Regions from separate parts of the Amycolatopsis sp. NPDC048633 genome, predicted to be linked through region 2. Evidence: riboswitches for the same ligand, from Rfam matches in the RefSeq annotation. Region 2 holds a riboswitch; each other region holds the start of a gene.
The links. A riboswitch is a leader RNA that binds a small molecule or an ion and turns the genes downstream of it on or off. The one in region 2 is predicted to bind thiamine pyrophosphate.
Positions count from the first base shown of each region.

Region 1 (7,685 bases), on a different contig from region 2:
CGTAGCCGTCCTTCGTGTACCGGTGCCAGAACTGGCCGGTCGGCGTCGTGAACGCGATGTCCTTGTCGGTGACCTTCACGCTGTTCTTGATCACCGGGTCGTCGGCCCGGTAGATGCCGAGGCGCACCAGGTCGAGGAAGCCCGCGTCGGTGACCGCGCGCTGGTCCATCGTCACGCTCGAGTTGCCGAGGTTGTACGTCGTCGGAGCGTTGGCGTTCGCGTCCTTCGTGAGCCGGACGAAGTACGGGTCCTTCGACAGCGGCCCGTTCGTGGTGATCGTCTGCTTCGGCAGGTCGGCCTTGAACTTGTCGGCCGCGGCGAGGTACCGGGCCGCGTCCGCCGGGGCACCGCTGTGCGAGGCGAGGTCCGCCGCGCAGACGAGCCCGGCGATCACCGAGGCGATGGTCGACGGGGACCAGCCGTCCTGCTCCTCCCAGCGCTCCTGCTGGGTGTACGGCGACGGCTGCCCGGCCGGGCCCCGGTAGCCGATGATGAAGTCGGCGGCCTTCCGGACGCCGGGCCACAGGTCGGTCCGGCCGAGCTGCTGGGCCAGCACGATCGGGAAAGCGGTTTCGTCGAGCTGGATCGACGTCCAGTACGGCACGCCGTCGACGCGGCTGTTCTGCGGCATGTGCCCGTCGGCCTGCTGCTGGGTGCCGAACATGTAGCTCACCGAGCGGTTCGCGGCGGCTGTGTCCCCGCCGGCGGCCAGGCCGGTCGCGATCTGGTAGAGGTCACGCGGCCAGACCAGGTGGTAGGTGCCGGACGGCGACCACTCCGGGTCGTTGTTCCCGAACCGCCACGGCATGCTCGGCGACGCGATGAAGGCGCCCGGGTGGTGCTTGTCCTCGCTCGCGGCGAGCGTCAGCATCGACGCCTTGTAGAGGTCGCGCTCGGCGTCGGTCTTCAGCGACGACGGCGGTTTGCTGATCCCGCGCAGGTACTGCTCCCAGCCGCGGTCGTACGCGCGGGTGGTGTCGCGGACGCCGCGTCGCTGCGACGCCTGCGCGCTGCCGAGCGCGTCGGCGGCCTTCGCGCCCATGCCGAGGGCGAGGGTGACGTGCCGGCTGCGGACGCCGTCGGCCGCGGTCTGCCCGGTCAGCAGGACGTTGCCCTTCGCGGCGGTGTCGTAGGTGTTCAGCTTGAAGGTCTTGGTGAGCTGCGTGTTCCCGTCGGACGAGCCGGCGTAGCCGACGCTGGTCCTCGTGAAAGCCGGCTTCGCGGTCAACGCGGCGGCGTTCGTCGCGTCCTGCGCGGTGACGGCGTCGCCCTTCCGCGCGGCGGAGTCGTCGGAGCCGTCGTTGGTCAGGTCCGGGTCGGCGACCGCGTAGAGCTGGTAGGGCCGCCCGGTGAGCGACTGGAAGTCGACGTCCACCAGCACCGTCGTGGCGGCCGGGTCGGTGACGTACGTCTTGCGCAGGCGCCAGCGGTGCTGGTCGTCGGTGATGGTCTGCTCGTAGGTCAGGCTGTCGTCGTCGGTGCGCCGGACCTGCTGCGACTTCGCCGTGTAGTCGGTGTCGGCGAAGCTGCGGCCGTCCGTGACGACGAAGTTCATCGACCGGACGCTCGGCGTCGACAGGTCCGGGTAGTAGACCTCGGACATCTGGCCGCCCTGAAGGGTGAACCAGACGTTGCTCGACCGGTCGTGAGCGGTGCCGAACCCGGTCTTGTTCGCGGGTAGCCAGCTGGGATGGGCCCCGGGCGCACCGGGTGCCTCGCCGCCGCCCTGAGCCGCCGCGATCCCCGGTATCAGGCCGGTGACCAGCAGCCCGGCGAGGGCGCCGAACATGAGTTTGCGCATATCAACCCCACAGAAAAGTCGCTTCTGCACCGTTACAGAAGCGACAGGCAGTGTCTCGCCGATTCTTCACGGGCGCATGGTCCGAACCGGTGAACCACTGACCGTCACTGGTCCGGTCACGCCGCCGGTTCGCCGCCGGCGAACGGACTTCCGGCTCGACCGGGCGCACACTTGTATTACCTGCAACGGTGTAATCGAGGTGCAGTCATGGACGAGGCGATGGACGCCTACTCGCGCGCCGTCAGCACGGTCGCGAAGACCGTCACCCCGCACGTCGCCGGGGTCCAGCTCGCGCGCGGCAGCGGCTCGGCCGTCGTCTTCGCCGGCGACGGCCACCTGCTCACCAACGCGCACGTCGTCGACAGTGACCGAAAAGGCGTCGCGACCTTCGCCGACGGCAGCGAGGTGCCCTTCGACGTCGTCGGCGCCGACCCGCTGTCCGATCTCGCCGTGCTGCGGGCGCGCGGCGAGACGCCGTCGGCCGCCGTGCTCGGGGACGCCGACGACCTCGTCGTCGGGCAGCTCGTCGTCGCCATCGGGAGCCCGCTCGGCTTCTCCGGCACCGTCACCGCGGGTGTCGTCAGCGCGCTCGGCCGGGCGCTCCCGGTGCGCCACGGCCGCGCCGGGCGCGTGATCGAGGACGTCATCCAGACCGACGCCGCGCTCAACCCGGGCAACTCCGGCGGCGCGCTCGCCGACTCCGCCGGCCGCGTCGTCGGGATCAACACCGCGGTCGCCGGGTTCGGGCTCGGGCTCGCGGTGCCGATCAACGCGACGACGCGGCGGATCATCGACACGCTCGTCGTCGAGGGCCGGGTGCGGCGCGCGTACCTCGGCGTCGTCGGCGTCCCGGCGCCGCTGCCGGACGACGTCGCCGAGCGCACCGGACAGGCGGCCGGGCTGCGGGTGCACGAGGTGGTCGCGGGCGGGCCCGCCGAGCGCGCCGGGCTGCGCGCCGGCGACCTCGTGCTGACCGTCGGGCGCACCCGCGTCTCGGACGCCCAGGGCATCCAGCGGCAGCTGTTCGCGGAAGTGATCGGCACCGCACTGCCGATCACCGTGCTGCGCAACGGAGCCATGGTCGACATGTACGCCACACCGGCCGAACTGGTCGGGTGAGGTGAGCGGACTTGAGTATGTCGCCCCGGCGTGGCATGGTCGGTGGCACAACACCACAACGCGGGAGCTCGCGCCATGGCGGGCTGAGAGGGTGACTGGGGATTCTCCCAGGTGTCACCGACCGCATGAACCTGACCGGGTAATGCCGGCGTAGGGAGTGAAAGTCGTTGACCACCTTGGAAAACAAGGACGTCTCCGTCACGACCGGACCCATCACGGGCTCGCACAAGATCTACCAGCAGACCGAGTCCGGACTTCGGGTTCCGGCACGCCGGATCGACCTCTCGAACGGCGAACACTTCGACGTCTACGACACTTCGGGCCCCTACACGGATCCCGAAACCGAGATCGACGTCCACAGTGGACTCCACCGGTTGCGTGCCGGCTGGGCCGACGGCCGTGAGCACAACACCCAGCTCGGGTGGGCCAAACAGGGTGTCATCACCCGGGAAATGGAGTACATCGCGGCCCGCGAGCGCGTCGAGCCGGAGTTCGTGCGCGCCGAGGTCGCGAGCGGCCGCGCGGTGATCCCGGTCAACCGCCGCCACCCCGAAACCGAGCCGATGATCATCGGCAAGAACTTCCTGGTGAAGATCAACGCCAACATGGGCAACTCGGCCGTCTGGTCGTCGGTCGAAGAAGAGGTCGACAAGATGGTGTGGGCGACCCGCTGGGGCGCCGACACGATCATGGACCTCTCCACCGGGAAGCGGATCCACGAGACGCGCGAGTGGATCATCCGCAACTCGCCGGTCCCGGTCGGCACCGTGCCGATCTACCAGGCGCTGGAAAAGGTCGACGGGGAACCGGAAAAGCTGTCGTGGGAGGTCTACCGCGACACGATCATCGAGCAGTGCGAACAGGGTGTCGACTACGTCACCGTGCACGCGGGCGTGCTGCTGCGCTACGTCCCGCTGACCGCGCGGCGCGTCACCGGGATCGTCAGCCGCGGCGGCTCGATCATGGCCGCGTGGTGCCTCGCGCACCACCAGGAGTCGTTCCTGTACACGCATTTCGAGGAGCTCTGCGAGATCCTGCGGCAGTACGACGTCACGTTCTCCCTGGGCGACGGCCTGCGCCCCGGCTCGATCGCGGACGCCAACGACCGCGCCCAGTTCGCCGAGCTGGAAACCCTCGGCGAGCTGACGCACATCGCGCGTTCACACGACGTCCAGGTGATGATCGAAGGCCCCGGCCACGTGCCGATGCACAAGATCAAGGAGAACGTCGAGCTCGAGGAAAAGCTCTGCGGCGAGGCGCCGTTCTACACCCTCGGTCCACTCGCGACGGACATCGCGCCCGGGTACGACCACATCACGTCGGCCATCGGCGCGGCGCAGATCGGCTGGTACGGCACGGCGATGTTGTGTTACGTCACGCCGAAGGAGCACCTCGGCCTGCCGAACCGCGACGACGTCAAAACCGGCGTGATCACGTACAAGATCGCCGCGCACGCCGCCGACCTGGCCAAGGGGCACCCGTACGCGCAGGAGTGGGACGACGAGCTGTCGAAGGCGCGGTTCGAGTTCCGCTGGAACGACCAGTTCAACCTCTCGCTCGACCCGGACACCGCACGCTCGTTCCACGACGAGACACTGCCCGTCGAAGCAGCGAAGACCGCGCACTTCTGCTCGATGTGCGGGCCGAAGTTCTGCTCGATGCGGATCACGCAGGACGTCCGCAAGTACGCCGAGGAGCACGGTCTGTCCACTGTGGAGGCGATCGAAGCCGGCATGGCGGAGAAGTCGGCCGAGTTCTCGGACGCGGGCAACAAGGTCTACCTGCCCGTGGTGCAGCCGTGACTCCCCCCACCGCCCTCACCATCGCCGGGTCCGACTCCGGCGGTGGTGCGGGCGTCCAGGCGGACCTGCGCACGTTCTTCGCGCACGGTGTGCACGGGCTCGTCGCGCTGACCGCGGTCACCGTGCAGAACTCGCTGGGCGTACAGGGTTTCACGGAGATCCCGGCGGACATCGTCACCGCGCAGATCAAGGCGGTGGCGTCCGACATGGGCGTCAACGCGGCGAAGACGGGCATGCTGGCGTCCGCCGAGATCATCCGCGCGGTCGCGAAGACGCTGGACGAGGTCGAGATCGGCCCGTTCGTGGTCGACCCGGTGGCGGCGTCGATGACGGGTCACGCGCTGCTGCGGGAGGACGCCCTGGAGGCGATCTGCACGGAGCTGTTCCCGCGCGCGACACTGATCACGCCGAACCTGGACGAAGTCCGCTTGCTCACCGGCATTTCCGTGGTCGACGCGGCTTCCCAGCGCACGGCCGCGGAGGCGTTGCTGGAGTTCGGCTCGCAGTGGGTGCTCGTCAAGGGCGGCCACATGCAGGGGACGCCGGAGTGCGTGGACCTGCTCTCGGACGGCCGCGAGTTCATCTCGTTGAGCGGCCCGAGGTACGAGACGGAGAACACCCACGGCGGCGGCGACACGATGGCGTCGGCGATCACGTCGTCGTTGGCGAAGGGCGCCTCGGTGCCGGACGCGGTGGCGTCGGGGAAGAAGTTCATCGAGCGGTGCGTGGCGGAGGCTTATCCACTGGGCGCGGGTGTCGGCCCGGTATCCCCGTTCTGGGTCCTGGCCTAGCGGACCGGCTGCAGCTCCCGCGTGTCATAGGACTCGCGCGCCGAGCGGATGCGGGCGAAGTTCGCCTGCGACCACGTGCTCAGCGCGACCAGGTGCGCCCCGACCTCCGACCCCATCTCCGTCAGCGCGTACTCCACCGTCGGCGGGGTGGTCGGGTAGACCGTGCGCGTCAGGAAGCCGTCGCGCTCCAGCTGGCGGAGGTTCTGCGTCAGCATCTTCTGGCTGATGCCGTCGACCGCGCGCCGCAGCTCGCCGAAGCGGTGCGGGCCGCGGGCCAGCGCGCCCAGCACCAGCGCCGTCCACTTGTTGGCCAGCAGGTCCAGCACGTCGCGGCACGGACAGCTGCGGAGGTAGACGTCCCAGGGTCCGTCCTGGTCACAGGTGGTTTCCATCAGGTACCTACTTTACGAACAAGTGCCTTCTAGCGAAAAGTGCCTACCCGTCCGAGTATAGGAGGCGACCCCGGAAAGAAGGAGAGAGCAGATGCGCATCGTGACCCAGGAGACCCTCGGCGGGCCGGAGGTGCTCCGCGTCACCGAAGCACCGCGCCCCGAACCCGGGCCGACGGAGGTCCTGGTGCGGGTGCACGCGGCCGGGATCAACCCCGTCGACTGGAAGGTGCGGGCCGGCGGCGGGTTCCTCGGCGAACCGCCATTCACGGTCGGCTGGGACGTCGCCGGCGTCGTCGAAGAAGTCGGCTTCGGCGCCACCGGCGTCCGGCAGGGTGACGAAGTCCTCGGCATGCCGTGGTTCCCACGCCCGGGCAACGCCTACGCGGAGTACGTCACCGCGCCGTCGCGGCACTTCGTGCGCAAGCCCGCCGGCCTCTCGTTCGCCGAGGCCGCCGCACTGCCGCTGGCCGGGCTGACCGCCTGGCAGGGCCTCGTCGACGTCGCGAACGTCCACAGCGGACAGCGCGTGTTCGTCGACGCCGCCGCGGGCGGGGTCGGCCACCTCGCCGTCCAGATCGCCAAGGCGCGCGGCGCGCACGTCATCGGCACGGCCAGCGCCGGCAAGCACGACCTGCTGCGCGAACTCGGCGTCGACGAGCCGATCGACTACCACGATCCCGAAGCGGGTACGTCCGATGTGGACGTCTACTTCGGACTCGTCGGCGAAGAGAGCGACCTGCGCTGGCTCCCCGCGATCAAGGAAGGCGGCCTGCTGATCGGCGTGCCCAGCGGTGTCGCCGACCGCGTGGCCCGGAAAGCGGCCGAAAGCGGAGTCCGCACGGAGCGGATCCTCGTCGAACCGGACCGCGGCGGGCTGACCGGCCTCGTCGAGTTGATCGAAGCCGGTCAGCTGAAGGTCCGCGTCGAACAGACCTTCCCGTTGGAAGACGCCGCCAAGGCGCACGAGCTGGGCGAGTCCGGCCGGGTGTCCGGAAAGCTCGTGCTGACCGTCTAACCCCTGGCGAGCACCTGCGGCAGCACCGTCGTGAGCCCGGTCCAGTCCGACGTGATCACCGACGCGTGCTGCTTCGCGAGGTCGGCGACGCGCTGGTTGGCCTGGTCGACCGTCGGGTTGTGCGCGTCGATCGCGGGCGCGACGTTCTGGCCGTCGGTCATCACGACGTAGTAGTGGTTGGCGTCGTACCACCACGGCCCGGTCTGCGTCACCCACGCGTTCGCGTCGCCGTCGAACACGACGAACCACGGCTTGAGGTCGGCGGTGTACTTGTCCCGCGGGTCACCGCCGGCCGCGCCGTGCACGGTCGGGAAGATGTTCGCGTCGCCGAGCTTGCCCGCGTTCTTGAGCCCGACCAGGTACCGCGCGTACTCGACGTCCGTCTTCAGCGTGTCGGTCGGGTTCTGCTCCTCGACCGTGCCCGGGATGATCTCCGTGATCACCCGGCCCCGCAACGCGTCCACGGACGGCCAGTTGTCCGCTTTGGCCGCGTCGTCGAGCGTGCCGTAGCTCCCGAGCAGCTCGGCCGGGCGGAACGCGACGCTGCCGAGGTGCGAGCGGAACGTCGCGTCCAGCTCGTCCGGCCCCATGCCCGTGTTGTCCGAGAAGCCCGTCTTCATCTCCAGCTTGAGCGTGATCGGCGTGTGCCCGGGGTGGGCGGCCAGCCAGATCCGGATGTCGTCGAGGCAGTACTCGAGGTTCTTGTTCTTCCCGCCGGTGTACAGCTGTGACGCCGAGGTCGCCGCGACGCAGTTGTTGCTGTTC
Region 1 covers NZ_JBEZHS010000035.1:79,359-87,043, forward strand. Annotated here, with positions in the region: gene AB0C38_RS40240 (glycoside hydrolase family 15 protein) at 1-1,801, opposite strand, end outside; gene AB0C38_RS40245 (trypsin-like peptidase domain-containing protein) at 2,009-2,920, shown strand; TPP riboswitch at 2,971-3,094, shown strand; gene thiC (phosphomethylpyrimidine synthase ThiC) at 3,088-4,722, shown strand; gene thiD (bifunctional hydroxymethylpyrimidine kinase/phosphomethylpyrimidine kinase) at 4,719-5,513, shown strand; gene AB0C38_RS40260 (helix-turn-helix domain-containing protein) at 5,510-5,905, opposite strand; gene AB0C38_RS40265 (NADP-dependent oxidoreductase) at 5,997-6,920, shown strand; gene AB0C38_RS40270 (phosphatidylinositol-specific phospholipase C domain-containing protein) at 6,917-7,685, opposite strand, start outside.
Region 1: another riboswitch for thiamine pyrophosphate. It lies ahead of thiC (phosphomethylpyrimidine synthase ThiC); the one in region 2 lies ahead of AB0C38_RS25625 (thiamine ABC transporter substrate-binding protein).

Region 2 (7,685 bases):
AGCAGCAGCTCGCAGCGCACGTGGTCCGGTTGCGGCGTCAGCCGGACGACGCCGGTGCCGTGCGCGAGCCGCAATGTCCGCGCGTAGGAGGCAGTAGTCACCTCCTCGACGCCCGGGACAGCGTGAGCGGCGAAGAAGCGAAGCAACCCGACAGCGTCGAAAGGCGGCCTGAACGGCAACCGCAGGCTGAGGCGCGTTCCCCCGACGTCGCCCTGACGTCCACGTCGCGAAGCGGCGAAGGCGCGAAGCTGCGACGGCGTCGTCGCGAACACCTCGCGGATCGTCTCGTTGAACTGCCGGACGCTGGAGAAGCCCGCCGCGAACGCGACGTCCGTGAGCGGCAGTCCCGACATCTCGATGAGCAGCCGGGCCGAGTGCGCGCGGTGCGCCCGGGCCAGCGCGAGCGGGCCAGCGCCCAGCTCGGCGGTCAGCACGCGGCCGAGCTGGCGTTCCGAGTAGCCGAGCCGGCGCGCGAGGCCGGGGACGCCTTCGCGCTCCACGGTCCCGTCGGAGATCAGGCGCATCGCCCGTGCGGCGAGGTCGGCGCGCAGGTTCCAGTCCGGCGAACCCGGCACGGCGTCGGGCAGGCAGCGGCGGCAGGCGCGGAAGCCGTTGGCCTGCGCGGCCGCCGACGTCGGGAAGAAGCGGACGTTCTTCACCTTCGGTGTCGACGCCGGGCAGGACGGCCGGCAGTAGATGCCGGTGGTGCGCACCGCCATGATGAACTGGCCGTCGAAGCGCGGGTCGCGGGCGGTGACCACGCGGTAGCAGCGCTCGGCGTCCCGCCAGAGTGCGAGCGTTTCGGTGACCATGGATCCGAGCATGCCAGCAGGTCAGCGCCGCCGCTGGCGGAAATCCGACGCTGCGTTGGGGGTGTGGGCCGCGGTCGGGCGAGCCACGTAGACTGCGGGGTCGTGAGCCTCACCCTCGGTATCGTCGGCCTGCCCAACGTCGGCAAGTCCACCCTGTTCAACGCGCTGACCCGCAACGACGTGCTCGCCGCGAACTACCCGTTCGCGACGATCGAGCCGAACGTCGGCGTGGTGCCGCTGCCGGACCCGCGGCTGGACAAGCTGGCCGAGCTGCACAAGTCGGAGAAGATCGTCCCGGCGGTGGTGTCCTTCGTGGACATCGCGGGCATCGTGAAGGGCGCCTCCGAGGGTGCCGGGCTGGGTAACAAGTTCCTCGCGAACATCCGTGAGGCCAACGCGATCTGCCAGGTCATCCGCGTGTTCGACGACCCGGACGTGATCCACGTCGACGGCAAGATCGACCCGCTGAGCGACATCGAGACGATCAACACCGAGCTGATCCTGGCGGACCTGCAGACCCTCGAGAAGGCCGTCTGGCGCCTGGAGAAGGAAGCGCGGACCAAGAAGGAAGCGAAGCCTGCGCTCGAGGCCGCGCAGAAGGCGAAGGAGATCCTCGACAGCGGCCGCACGCTCTTCTCCGCGCAGAAGGACGTCGACCTCGAACTGCTTCGCGAGCACAGCCTCCTGACGTCGAAGCCGTTCCTCTACGTCTTCAACGCCGACGAAGGCGTCCTCACCGACGAAGCCCGCCGCGAGGAGCTGACCAAGCTGGTCGCCCCCGCGGACGCGGTGTTCCTCGACGCGAAGGTCGAGCAGGAGCTGCTGGAACTGGACGACGAGGAGTCGGTGCGCGAGCTGCTCGAGTCGGTCGGCCAGCCGGAGCCGGGCCTGTACTCCCTGGCCCGCGCGGGTTTCCACACGCTCGGCCTGCAGACGTACCTGACGGCGGGCCCGAAGGAGTCCCGCGCCTGGACGATCCCCCAGGGCGCGACGGCCCCCCAGGCGGCGGGCGTGATCCACACGGACTTCGAGCGCGGCTTCATCAAGGCGGAGATCGTCTCGTACGACGACCTGATGACGGCAGGCTCGATGGCGGCGGCCCGCGCGGCGGGCAAGGTCCGCATGGAAGGCAAGGACTACACCATGGCCGACGGCGACGTGGTGGAGTTCCGCTTCAACGTCTGAGCCGGGTAGCAGCGGCACCACGCTCGGCGCGAGTGGCTCTGCCACGCTCGGAACCATGAGTGCCTACGTCATTTCCGAGGTCGAGATCCTCGACGAAACCCAAGCCCAGCGCTACCGCGAACTCGCCCAGGCCTCGATCGAAGCCTACCGAGGCCGCTACCTCGCGAGAGGCGCGACGCCTATCGCGCTCGAAGGGGACTCCGATCGGAAAGTGATCATCGTCGAGTTCCCGGACCGGACGACCGCCGAACGCTGGTACGCCTCCGATGAGTACGCCGCCGCACTGGAGATCAGGGCGACGGCGCTCGATCGGCGGCTGGTGCTCGTCGAGGGGGGCGGCTCAGCCGAGGAGGCCCATCAACGCGATGGCGATCAGCACCACGGCGGGGGCGAGGGTGTTGATCCAGGCACGCTGGGCGGGGGTGAGGGCGGTGGCGGTGGAGGTGCTGTTCATGGCATTTCCTAGGGCCGAAATCCGATGCTTCCGCCCTGCTCAGCGCGCTGATCATGGTCTTCGTTAGCGGCTGTGACCGAACTCACCGCCAGCGCTCAGCCGTCCGAGTGACGGCGGGAGCGGACCGTGAACCAGAGCACACCTCCGGCCGCTGCCACCATCGATGCGAATGCTGCCGTGCCGACCACGATCGCCTGCGTCATAACCGTCTCTCCTAGCAATGTCGTTTACCGAGAGACGTCGAACCGGCCGGAAAGTGCACTCAGCGTAACCAGAGTCACAAAGAAGAAAGCACCGCGTCGATCTCGGCCGCCAGGGAGAAGTCCTTGGCCGTCAAGCCGCCCGCCGAATGCGTCGAGAGCCGGAACGTCAGCGTGCGCCAGCGGATGTCGATGTCCGGGTGGTGATCGGCCGCCTCGGCGAGCACCGCCACCCGGTCGACCACCTCGATCGCCTGGGGGAAGCTCGCCAGCTCCACCTCGCGGGAGATCACCGCGCCGGACCGGGTCCAGCCGGTTCCCAGTCGTCCGTCAGCCTCGGAGTCGCTCAAGATTTCCGTCATGGCTCCATCGTCCTGCGTCCTGGACTACGCTGCACGGTTGCCACGGGAGTCCGGTTCGGCCGGGCTGAGAGGCGGGGTCACCCGCGACCGTTCGCACCTGACCGGATCATGCCGGCGAAGGGAGGGCTTTCCCTCCTCGTCCGGTGAAGTGCAGGAGGGGTAGATGAAACGCAGGGCTGTGCGCGCCGCGACGGCCATCGCCGTCGTCAGCGCCGTCGCCGCGGGGTGCTCGCTGTCGGACGGTGACGGTGGCCCGCAGCAGACGCCCACCGTCACCCTCGTGACGCACGACTCCTTCCTGGCGCCGCAGGAGGTGCTCGACGCCTTCCAGAAGCAGTCGGGCATCAAGGTCTCCGTGCTCAAGCAGGGCGACGCCGGTTCGCTGACCAACAAGCTCGTGCTGACGAAGGCCAACCCGATCGGCGACGTCGCGTACGGCGTCGACTCGACCTTCGCGTCGCGCGCGCTCAAGGAAGGCGTCTTCGAGCCCTACACCAGCCCGGAGGCCGACCGCGGGCCGCAGCGCTACGCCGTCGACCCCGAGCACCGGCTCTCCGCGGTCGACGTCGGTGATGTCTGCGTCAACGTCGACACGAACTACTTCACGGCGAAGGGCATCCCGGCACCGGCGTCGTACGAAGACCTCGCCGACCCGAAGTACAAGGACCTGCTGGTCGCCGAGGACCCGGCGACGGCGTCGCCCGGGCTGGCGTTCCTCCTCGGCACCGTCGCGAAGTACGGCGAGGCCGGCTGGAAGGACTACTGGACGAAGCTGAAGGCCAACGGGCTCAAGGTGGTCAGCGGCTGGGAAGAGGCCTACACCAAGGACTTCTCCGGTTCCTCCGGCAAGGGGCCGCGGCCGATCGTCGTCTCGTACGCCTCTTCGCCGGCCGCGGAGGTCGGTGACGACGGCAAGCCGCGGACCAAGGCGCTGCTCGACACCTGCTACCGGCAGGTCGAGTACGCCGGCGTGCTGGCGAACGGCAAGCAGGCCGAGAACGCGCGCAAGGTCGTCGACTTCCTGCTCTCGCAGCAGTTCCAGGCGACGGTGGCGGCCAACATGTACGTCTACCCGGCGCGCCAGGGCGTCGACCTGCCGACGGGCTGGGCGCAGGTCGCGCCGCTGCCGCAGAAGCCGCAGGCGCTGACGGCGGACCAGGTCCAGGCCGGACGCGAGAAGTGGATCGGCGAATGGCGCACGCTCGTGCAGTCGTAGCCCCACCGCGGACCGCCCGCGGACTCGGCCTGGCGCTGCTCGGGCTGGCCCCGATCGGGTTCCTGGTGGTGTTCTTCGCCTGGCCGGTGCTGGCGATCATCGGCCGCGGGTTCGCCGCGGGCGGGCTCGACACCGTCCTCGGCGACGCGCGGACCTGGCAGCTGGCCGGGTTCACCGTGGCGAGCGCGGCCGCGTCGACGCTGGTCGCGGTGCTGGCCGGGCTGCCGGTGGCGTTCCTGCTGTCCCGGGTGAAGCTGCCCGGGGTCGGCCTCGCGCGGACCCTGGTGCTCGTGCCGTTCGTGCTGCCGACCGTCGTCGTCGGCCTGGCTTTCCGCGCCCTCTGGCCGGACGGCGGCGTGCTGCCGATCGTGCTGGCCAACGCGTTCTTCAACGTCGCCGTCGTCGCGCGGACCGTCGCCGGGCTGTGGGCGCGGCTCGATTCGCGGACGACCGACGCCGCCCGCGCGCTGGGCGCGTCGCCGTGGCGGGCGTTCCGCTCGGTGACGCTGCCGGCGCTGGCGCCCGCGATCGCGTCCGCCGCGGCCGTCGTGTTCCTGTTCTGCGCCACCAGCTTCGGCGTCGTGCTGATCCTCGGCGGCGCGAAGTACCGGACGCTGGAGACCGAGATCTACCTGCGGACCGTCGACCTCCTCGATCTCTCGGGCGCGGCGGCACTTTCGCTGATCCAGTTCGCGGCCGTGGTCGCCGCGCTCGTCCTCGGCGGGCTGGCGCGGCGGCGCAAGGACGGCGCCCGGATCGGTGCCGCGAATCCCCGGCGTCCCCGCGGCGGCGAGTGGTCCGTGGTCGGCGCCGCGGGCGTCGTGCTGGCGCTTCTGCTGACGCCGATCGTCGCGCTGCTCGTCGAATCGGTGTCCACTTCGGGCGGCTGGAGTTTCGCCGGTTATCGAGCGTTAACCAGTACCGGTGAGAAAGGTGCGCTGCAGGTGTCCGGCTGGGACGCCGCGCTCAACTCGCTGAAGGTCGCCGTCGACGCGACGCTGCTCGCGATGGTCGTCGGCGTGCTCGCGTCCGTCGTGCTCGTGGCGTTGCGTCGGTCGCCTGCGAAAGCCGCGCGTGGGCTCGGCGAGACCATGGACGCCGTGCTGATGCTGCCGCTCGGGGTGTCCGCAGTGACCGTCGGGTTCGGCTACCTGGTGACGCTCGACGCGCTGCCCGGCGACCTCCGGACGTCGCCCTACCTGGTGCCGCTGGCCCAGGCGCTGGTGATCATCCCGCTGATCGTGCGGATGGTGCTGCCGGTGCTGCGCTCGGTCGACGTCCGGCTGCGGCAAGCCGCGTCGACGCTTGGGGCGAGCCCGCTGCGGGTGTGGCGGGAGATCGACCTGCCGCTGACGCTGCGCCCGCTGGTCGCGGCCGCCGGGTTCGGGTTCGTCGTGGCGCTCGGCGAGTTCGGCGCGACGAGCTTCCTGGCGCGGCCGACGTCGCCGACGCTGCCGGTCGCGATCGCGTCGCTGATGGGACGTCCGGGGGAGCTGAACAACCAGATGGCGTACGCCGCGTGCGCGCTGCTGATGCTCGTGACGGTGCTGGCGGTCGCGCTGATCGACCGGCTCGGGGCCGCGCGCGGCCGGGTGGGAGAGTTCTGATGGCGCTGTCGGTGCGGGACCTGACCGTCCACTACGGATCGTTCGCGGCGGTGCGCGACGCGCGGCTCGACATCGCCGACGGCGAGGTGCTGGCGTTGCTCGGCCCGTCGGGGTCGGGGAAGTCGACGCTGCTGCGCGCGATCACCGGCCTCGAGCCGTCGGCGCGCGGCGCGGTGAGCTGGGACGGCGACGACCTCGGCGCGGTGCCGGTGCACCGGCGCGGCTTCGGGCTGGTGTTCCAGGACGGCCAGCTGTTCGGCCACCGCGACGTCGCCGCGAACATCGCGTTCGGCCTGCGGATGCACGGCGTACCCCGTGAGCAGTGGGCCCCGCGCGTCGCCGAGCTGCTGGAGCTGGTGGGCCTCGCCGGCTTCGAACGACGGCGCGTGACCGAGCTGTCCGGTGGGCAGGCCCAGCGGGTGGCGCTGGCCCGGGCGCTCGCGCCGAAGCCGCGGCTGCTGCTGCTCGACGAGCCACTGTCCGGCCTGGACGCCGGGTTGCGCGAGCAGCTGGCCATCGACCTGGCGGACCTGTTGCGGCGCAGCAAGATCACGGCGTTGCTGGTGACGCACGACCAGGAGGAGGCGTTCACCCTGGCCGACCGGGTCGCGGTGCTCGACGCCGGTGAGGTCCGCCAAGAGGGGGCGGTCCGGCGCGTGTGGCGCAACCCGGCGGACGACGACGTGGCCCGATTCCTCGGCGTGACGACGTTCACGGACGGCGTCGCGGCAGGCGGGGTGGTGCACACGCCGCTGGGTGACGTCGCGCTCCCGGACGTTGGCGACGGCCCGGTGCGGCTGGGGTTGCGGCCGCACGCGTTGCGGGTGGCGGACGAAGGCGCGCCGGGTGAGGTGGTCGCCGCGGTGCACCGACGCGAGCACGTCCGGCTCGTGGTGAAGCTCAAGGAGTCCACTGTGGACGCGGTCGCCCCGGCGGCGTCGGACCTGCGGGCCGGGGACGCGGTGCACCTCACGCTCGACCCTGACGGTATTGCGGTGCTCGGCCGGTCGTGAGTGAGAAACAGGGTTAGAACACTGTTTCTCACTCACGACATCTTTAGCCGTCGCGGGTGGACAGTCGTGCGTAGGCCAGCGAGAGCCCGATCACGATGTAGCAAGCCGCCCGCAAAGCGCCCTCGCCGAGCATCTGCGCGCCCATCGGGTCCTGCAGCACCTCCGCTGGGGCCACCGACCAGTTCTGCGTCAGCAGGAACGGGTGCAGCCAGTCCAGGGACGTCAGGAACCCGAGGATGGTGAACACGATGTCGGCCGCCAGTACCGACGCCACCACCAGCATCGGGTGCTCGGTCCAGCTGGAGATCGCCAGCGCCACCGCGCCGACCGCCCACAGCTGGAGCACCACCCAGCCCGCCATCAGCAGGATCCGGGCCAGCGCGCCGCCCAGGGACAACGTCGTGCCGGACAGCGTGAACAGCGAGTCCGTGCCGTTGATGACCAGCCCGGTCACCACGCCGGTGACGCACATCGCCAGCACCGAGACCACCGACACCGTCGCGACGCCGAACGCCTTCACCGCCAGCAGCCGGCCGCGGCCGACCGGGGCGATCAGCCAGCCGCGCAGCGTGCCGTGGGCCGTCTCGCCGGCGATCGCGTCGGCGCCCGCCATGGCCGAGGCCAGCGGCAGGAGCAGGGCCAGCGACATCACGACCGCCGCGATCGGGAGCACGAACGCGTTGTTGACCGCCGAGGCCAGCAGCGCGCCGCCGCCGTCGTCCGGGCCGCCGCCACCGGACGGGTTGTCGTCGACCAGCGTCAGGCCGATGCCGATGATCACCGGGATCAGCGCCAGGAGCCCGAGCACCGCCAACGTCCGCGGCCGCCGGAAGATC
Region 2 covers NZ_JBEZHS010000015.1:52,969-60,653, reverse strand. Annotated here, with positions in the region: gene AB0C38_RS25645 (AlkA N-terminal domain-containing protein) at 1-812, opposite strand, end outside; gene ychF (redox-regulated ATPase YchF) at 915-1,997, shown strand; gene AB0C38_RS25635 (DUF1330 domain-containing protein) at 2,053-2,463, shown strand; gene AB0C38_RS25630 (4a-hydroxytetrahydrobiopterin dehydratase) at 2,729-3,013, opposite strand; TPP riboswitch at 3,046-3,153, shown strand; gene AB0C38_RS25625 (thiamine ABC transporter substrate-binding protein) at 3,177-4,229, shown strand; gene AB0C38_RS25620 (iron ABC transporter permease) at 4,274-5,836, shown strand; gene AB0C38_RS25615 (ABC transporter ATP-binding protein) at 5,836-6,849, shown strand; gene AB0C38_RS25610 (ABC transporter permease subunit) at 6,893-7,685, opposite strand, start outside.

Region 3 (7,685 bases), on a different contig from region 2:
CAGCAGGGGGCGGTCTTGACCGGGCGCGAGCGGGTGGCGAAGGTCCTCGAGGACCGCCGCTTCCAGAACTTCATCATCGCGGTGATCGTGTTCAACGCGGTCACGCTCGGCATGGAGACGTCGACGTCGCTGATCGACGGCTACGGGACGCTCCTGCACACCCTCGACCACGTCGCGCTCGGCATCTTCGTTACCGAGCTGCTCGCGAAGTTCTACGCCTACCGCGGCGCGTTCTTCCGCGACAACTGGAACGTCTTCGACCTGCTGGTCGTCGGCATCGCGGTGATCCCGGCGACCGGGCCGTTCGCCGTCCTGCGGTCGTTGCGCGTGCTGCGCGTCCTGCGGCTGATTTCGGTCGTGCCGTCGATGCGCAAGGTCGTCTCGGGACTGCTCGCGGCGATCCCCGGCATGGCGTCGATCGCCGCCCTGCTCGGGCTGATCATCTTCGTCGCCGGCGTGATGGCGACCAAGCTGTTCGGCGTCATCTCCCCGGAGAACTTCGGTGACCTCGGGACGTCGCTGTTCACGCTGTTCCAGGTGATGACCGGCGAAGCGTGGCCGGACATCGCGAAGGAGATCATGATCCAGGCGCCGATGGCCTGGATCTTCTTCGTCGTGTACATCCTGGTGTCGAGCTTCGCGGTGCTGAACCTCTTCATCGCCGTCGTGGTCAGCGGCATGGAGGACGAGCTGCGCCAGGACATCCGCGAGGAAGAGGCGAAGCAGGCCGAAACCCAGGCCGCCGCGAACCAGGAGATCCTCGACGAGCTACGCGCCCTGCGCGCGGAGCTCGCCGAGCTGCGGCAGAAGGCGGCTTAGATGTCCTTGCGACCCGCTGTCGTCCTCGCGCTCCTGGCCGTCGTCCTCGTCGGCTGCACGCAGGAACCGGCGTCGACGGGCCGCGTCTCGGCCGCCGCGATCATCAGCACCGTCGAGGGCTTCGCCGGCAAGGATGCCGCCGTTTCCCACATCAACGTGCTGAGGAAGGAGGCGAAGAACGGCGAGGTCAGCTTCGTCGACCTGGCCATCGCCTGCAAACCCGGAACGCGCGACTGCCTGCTGGTGGCACCCGACGGCGCCGGATACCCGAACTTGGCGGACTTCGTCGACGACACGAAGCTCCTCGAACCAGGCGACACGATTTCCGGCGCGGGCGGAATTCCCACCCACCCGGACACTGCACAGAGCGAGACCATCACCAAGAACGACCCGGCCGACGCGGCGTGGACCGTCGTGGGCCTGTCCGCCGCCGGTCTGGTGGTGGCGGCGCTCGTCGTCTTCGTCGCGTTGTGGCTGGTCAGGCGGGCCCGCGGACGCCGTGACGCCGATCGCCTGCTGACCGAATGGGACTTGCCGCCCGAGGACTAACCCTCGTCCGCGATCAGCGCCTCCATGGCCGGGAGCGCCGCCGTCAGGGCTTCGCGGTGCTCGGGCGACAGGCGGTCGAGACGCCGGTTCAGCTCCTGCACCCGCGTCGACCGGACGCCGGACACCAGCCGCTCGCCCTCTTCGGTCGCCTTCGCCAGCCAGGCCCGGCGGTCGACCGGGTCGGACTCGCGGCTGACGTACCCCGCCTCGACCAGGGACGCGATGATCCGCGACATGGTCGCCGCGGCGACGCCCTCCTTCGCGGCGAGATCGCCGAGGCGCAGCTGGCCGGAGATCACCAGCGTCGCGAGGGCCGAGATGGCGCCGTGGCCAGGGCCCGGTACGCCGGCCTGCCGCAGTGACCGGGACAGCCTGCCGACGGCGAGGTACAACCTGCCCGAGACGTCCTGGACCGATGTGCTCGTCACGGCTGGCTCCTTCTGCCTCACGCGTGCGCGGGTGCGCCGGAAAGTGCCGTCAACCTTACGGGTTCGCCGTGCACGTTCGGCGTTAAGCCACCCCGGTTCACCGGGGTGGACTCGACGCCTGGGCCCAGAACCGCTGCGGCACGCGCCCCGCGCTGCGGGCCAGGTGGCCGGCGACGACGGCCGAACGCATCGCCGCGGCCATCCGCTCGGGGTCCGTCGCCCGGGTGACGGCGGTGGACAGCAGGACGGCGTCGCAGCCGAGCTCCATCGCCAGCGTCGCGTCCGACGCGGTACCGATTCCGGCGTCCAGGATCACCGGGACGCCCGCCCGCGAGACGATCAGCTCGATGTTGTGCGGATTCCGGATACCGAGGCCGGTGCCGATCGGCGCGCCCAGCGGCATCACGGCGGCGCAGCCGGCCTCCTCCAGGCGCAGCGCGAGCACCGGGTCGTCGTTCGTGTAGGCGAACACGGTGAACCCGTCGGCGGCCAGCCGCTCGGCCGCGTCGAGGGTTTCGAAGGGGTCCGGGAGCAGTGTCCGGTCGTCGGCGTGCACCTCGAGCTTGACCAGATCGGTACCGAGCGCCTCGCGCGCCAGCTGCGCGGTGAGCACGGCTTCGGCGGCCGTGCGGCAGCCCGCGGTGTTCGGCAGCAGCTCGATGCCGAGCCTTTTCAGGAGCTCGAGGACACCGGAGCCGCCTTCGGCGTCGGCGCGGCGCATGGCGACGGTCGTCAGCTCGGTGCCGGACGCGACCAGCGCACGTTCGAGCACGGCCAGGTTCGCCGCGCCGCCGGTGCCGATGATCAGCCGTGACGTCAGCTTGGAGGTGCCGATGACCAGCGGTTCTTCGTCCATTTCAGCCTCCCTGGACCGCGGTGAGCACGTCGACGCCCGCGCCCTTGGGCACGGCGGTGGCCGTCCAGTCGCTCCGGCGGACGACGACGCCGTCGACCGCGACGGCGATGCCGGGCCGCGGCCCGCCGGACGCCTCGAGGACGTCGGCGACGGTCGCGCCGTCCGGGAACTCCGTCCACTTCCCGTTGAGCTTGATCTCCATCACACGTGCTCCTTCTGGTGCAGGCGGGCGGGCGAAGCCGCTTCGACGCCTTCGGGCGGCTTCTCCCCCTCGAGCCAGGCGACCACGGCGTCCGCGGTCACGGGGGCCATCAGCAGGCCGTTGCGGTGGTGCCCGGTGGCGGCGAAGACGCCGTCGTCCAGGACGCCGATGTAGGGCAGCACGTCCCGGCTGCCGGCCCGCAGGCCCGCGGCGGTCTCGACGAGCTCGTACTCGGTGATCGCGGGGAAGACGCGTTCGGCGCCCTCGATCAGCTCGCGGACGCCGCGCGCGGTGACGGCCCGGTCGAAACCTGCTTCGTACTGCGTCGCGCCGAGCACGAGCTCCTGGTCGCCGCGGGGGACGAGGTAGATCGGGCGGCCCTCGACGACGGCCCGGACGGTGCGCGTCGGTGGCGGCAGGCAGCCGCGGCGGGGCTTGAGGCGGAGGATTTCGCCTTTGAGCGGGCGGACGGCGTCGGCGAGCTGCGGGTGCAGCCGCCCGGTCCAGGCGCCCGCGGCGAGCACGACGGCGTCGGCGTCCGGGATGCGTTCGACGCGCTCGCGGACGAACCGGACGTCTCGTTCCTGACAGGCCGCGTACAGCGCGTTGAGCAGTTTCCGGTTGTCCACGGCCAGGTCGCCAGGCACGTGGAGTCCACTTCGGACGGACCCGGTGCCGGGTTCGAGCCGCTTGACCTCGCGGCCGGTGAGCCGTTCGGCCGCGCGGCCGATCGAGTGCAGGTGACCGGCGAGGATGTCGAGGTGGCCGGCGTCGGCGCTGTCGAACGCGACGACGAGGGTCCCGTGTTCCGCCAGGCCCGGGTCGACGCCTTCCTGGGCGAGGTCGCTCGCGAAGCCGGGCCAGCGGCGTAAGGACTCTTCGCCGAGGCTGAGGACGTCCTCCTCGCCCGGCCAGGCTTCGGTGACCGGGGCGAGCATGCCGCCGGCCAGCCAGGACGCGCCGCCGCGGACGGGTTCGGGGTCGTAGAGGGTGACGTCCCGGCCGGTTCGCGCGGCGCGCCACGCCGCGGACAGGCCGATCACGCCGCCGCCGACGACGGCCAAGGTGTTCGTCATGGGAATCACGCTCCCTGCGCCGGCATGACCCGGATCAGGTTCCACGGTCGGAGCGGCAGCTCCCTCTCAGCCCGTGCCTCGGGCTCCCGTGCGGACAAGTCCACCCTACTGTGCCGTTCGTTGATAATCCAACCGCAGTCACGGCCGGATGGCTTTCGCGACAACGGCATGTACCGCTCGACGGCCGGCCTGCTTTGGTCGGATTGTCAACTTGCCAGGTACGGTCGCCGCTATGCTCGCCCTCTCCGGTGACAAGATCCGCGCCCGCCTCGACAGCGCGCGCCTGTACCTGTGCACGGACGCCCGCACGGCCCGCGGCGACCTGGCTTCGTTCGCCGACGCGGCGCTGGCCGGCGGCGTCGACATCATCCAGCTGCGCGACAAGACCGGCGCCTTGGAAGCCGCGGGAGAGATCGCGGCGCTGGAGGTGCTGGCCGAGGCGTGCGCCCGGCACGGGGCGCTGCTGTCGGTGAACGACCGGGCGGACGTGGCACTGGCGGTCGGCGCGGACGTGCTCCACCTGGGCCAGGACGACATCCCGGTACCGCTGGCCCGCCGAATCCTGGGTGACGACGTGGTGATCGGCCGCTCGACACACTCCCTTGACCAGGCCCTCGCGGCTTCGTCAGAGCCAGGAGTGGACTACTTCTGCACGGGCCCCTGCTGGCCGACGCCGACGAAGCCCGGGCGCTCGGCACCTGGTTTGGACCTGGTGCGTTCGACGGCTTCGGCCGCACCGGAGCGGCCGTGGTTCGCGATCGGCGGCATCGACGGCGACCGGCTCCCGGAGGTCCTGACGGCGGGAGCGTCGCGGATCGTGGTGGTCCGGGCGATCACCGAGGCCGAGGACCCCGAGTCCGCGGCCCGCGAACTGCGCGCCCGCCTGGCCTGACAGCCCCCGCCCTCCCTGGGGGGCGTCCCCTGTCCAGTCTATCGGTCCCTGGCCTGCAAAAACGGCTCCGCGCAAAGTTGTGGACAACTTCGCGCGGAGCCGTTCGCCTGTGGACAAGTGGCTGCTAGGGCGTGGGAGTCGAAGCCGCGCCCTGGCTGGTGGGCGGGGCCGCCGAGGTCGACGGCGGCTGGGCCGTCGTGCTCGGTGTGGTCGGGGTCGTGGTCGGCGAGTCCGCCGAGGTCGTCGGCGGGGTTGTGGTCTCGGTCGTCGACGGGGTCGGCGTCGGCGAGTCCTGGGTGTCGTTCGTGCTGGTGGACGGTGTCGTCGAGGGCGTCGTGTCGGGGTGACCGCCGCCGCCGAAGATCTTGCCGATGCCCGAACCCGTGCCGCCGCCGATCTGGGTGCCCGTCGCCGACTCGAAGCCCACTATCGCCAGGATCGCCACCGCGAACGCCGCCACGCTCGTGCCGATGATCAACGGCCAGCGCAACTTCCGCAGCCGCGACGGTTCCTCCTCGGGCGGGCCGTCCTCGGGCCGGGGCAGCTGGACCGTCGGCTGCTCGGCCAGCGCCACCTCCGCGCCGACGCCGGGGCCGCCACGCCGGCGGATGCCGGACGTCGCCAGCTGCCGCGCCTTCGCCGCCGCCGCGCGCGTGCGCTGCAGCGAGCGCAGGTAGAGCTCGCCGCCGACCGTCGTGATCACGCTCGCCACGCCCGCGCCGACCACGGTGCCGGCTACGCCGAGCGTCGACCCCAGCAGCGCCGCCGTCACCGCCGCGAGCGCCGCCGCCATCACCTGCGCGATGCGCAGACCTGACTTTTCTTCCTTCGCTTCGGAAGCCGCTGCGTTCTCCTTGCTCATGATCCCGATCCGGTAGTAAGTCTTCTCCCCTGTCCAACGTCTAAGGCGCGCGAGGAACTCCCCCCGTTGCCCCGACGTGAGAAGGACCACTCTGACTGTCCACAATAGACAGTATCGGGCGAACATTTTCTTGACATAATCAGCACATGGAACTGGTGACGATCTCTGACATCGAGGCCGCGGCGAAGCGCGTCCGAGGTGTCGCCGTGCATACGCCCCTGCTGCTCCAGACGTGGGATCCCCGCGGAACCCTGTGGCTCAAACCCGAAAGCCTGCAACCGGTCGGCGCGTTCAAGGTGCGCGGCGCGTTCAACGCGATCGGCGCCCTCGACGAGCAGCGGCGCTCCCGCGGCGTCATCGCCTACTCGAGCGGCAACCACGCGCAGGCCGTCGCCTACGCCGCGCAGCAGTACGGCGTGCCCGCGGTGATCGTCGTGCCGGACGTCGCGCCGCGGATCAAGGTCGAGGCCACCCGCGCGTACGGCGCCGAGGTGATCGAGGTGCCGATCGGCGAACACGAGGGGAAAGCGCACGAACTGGCCGCCGAACGCGGGCTGACCCTCGTCCCGCCCTACGACGACGCGGCCATCATCGCCGGGCAGGGCACCGCGGGCCTCGAGATCGCCGAGGACCTCCCCGACGTCGAGGTCGTGCTGGTGCCGGTGAGCGGCGGCGGGCTGGCCTCCGGCGTCGGCACCGCGATCAGGGCCCGCGCGCCGCGCGCGAAGGTCATCGGCGTCGAGCCGGCGCTGGCCGGCGACACGACCGAGGGCCTGCGCCTGGGCCGCCAGGTCGACTGGCCCCAGGCCGACCGCGCCCGGACGATCGCCGACGGCCTGCGCGCGCAGCCGTCCGAGCTGACCTTCGCGCACCTGAAGGAGGTCGTCGACGCGATGGTCACGGTCACCGAGGACGAGATCCGCGAGGCCATGCGCACGCTCGCCCGGAAGGCCCGGCTGGTCGCCGAGCCCAGCGGCGCGGTGGCGACGGCGGCGTACCTGTTCCACGCGGACGAGCTCCCGGCCGGCCGCACGGTCTCGATCGTCTCGGGCGGCAACGCCGACCCGGCACTGTTCGCCGAGATCCTCGCGGGTTAGGACTCAAGCGCCCCAATGTGGCGTTGGTTGCGTCCAACGCACCGAACGCCACATTGGGGCGCTTACGAGCCGGCGACCGGGGCGCCGCCGCGGACGTGCGTCGGCGGGCCCTCGACGCCGCAGTGGTAGCACTCGCCCAGGTGCGGGGACTCGTCGGCGGCAGGGGGCGGCGGAGTCGGTGGCGCGAGGACGCCGTTGTGGATGCCCAGCGCGATCAGCCCGCCGGCGATCGCCAGCGCGGCGCAGATGATCAGCGCCGTCCGCCAGCCCGCGGTGAGCGCCACCGGGTCGGCGTACGCCTCGCCGGTCAGGCCGGCCGCCGCGGGCAGCACCGCCACCGCCAGGAGACCGCCGGACCGGGCGATCGCGTTGTTGACGCCGGACGCGACGCCGGCGTAGCGGTCCGGGGCCGCGGCGAGCACCGTCGCGGTCACCGGGGCCACGACCGTCGCCAGGCCGAGCCCGAACACGACGACCGCGGGCAGCACCGTGCCGAGGTAGGACGCGCCGGGCGCGATGCGCAGCATCAGCAGCATCCCGATGCCGACGACGATCGGGCCCACCACCAGCTGCGCACGCGGGCCGATGCGCTGGGCGAGCGCGCCGGAGCGGCCCGAAAGCAAGAGCATGATCACCGTCAGCGGCAGCCCGGCCAGCCCGGACGCCGTCGGCGAGTAGTGCAGCGACACTTGCAGCTGCATGACCAGCAGCATCATCACGCCGCCGAGCGCCGCGTACATGGCGAAGGTCAGCGCGTTGGCCAGGGTGAACGTCCGGTCGCGGAACAGCATCGGCGGTACCAGCGGCTCGCGCGAGCGGTGCTGGACGGCGACGAACGCGGCCAGTCCCGCGATCCCCAGCAGGCCCGCGACCAGCACGATCGGGTCGCCGATGCCGCGGGCCG
Region 3 covers NZ_JBEZHS010000035.1:88,269-95,953, forward strand. Annotated here, with positions in the region: gene AB0C38_RS40280 (ion transporter) at 16-819, shown strand; gene AB0C38_RS40285 (hypothetical protein) at 820-1,368, shown strand; gene AB0C38_RS40290 (MarR family transcriptional regulator) at 1,365-1,796, opposite strand; gene AB0C38_RS40295 (thiazole synthase) at 1,894-2,652, opposite strand; gene thiS (sulfur carrier protein ThiS) at 2,654-2,854, opposite strand; gene thiO (glycine oxidase ThiO) at 2,854-3,930, opposite strand; TPP riboswitch at 3,925-4,030, opposite strand; gene thiE (thiamine phosphate synthase) at 4,163-4,822, shown strand; gene AB0C38_RS40315 (hypothetical protein) at 4,947-5,684, opposite strand; gene AB0C38_RS40320 (threonine/serine dehydratase) at 5,831-6,781, shown strand; gene AB0C38_RS40325 (MFS transporter) at 6,844-7,685, opposite strand, start outside.
Region 3: another riboswitch for thiamine pyrophosphate. It lies ahead of thiO (glycine oxidase ThiO); the one in region 2 lies ahead of AB0C38_RS25625 (thiamine ABC transporter substrate-binding protein).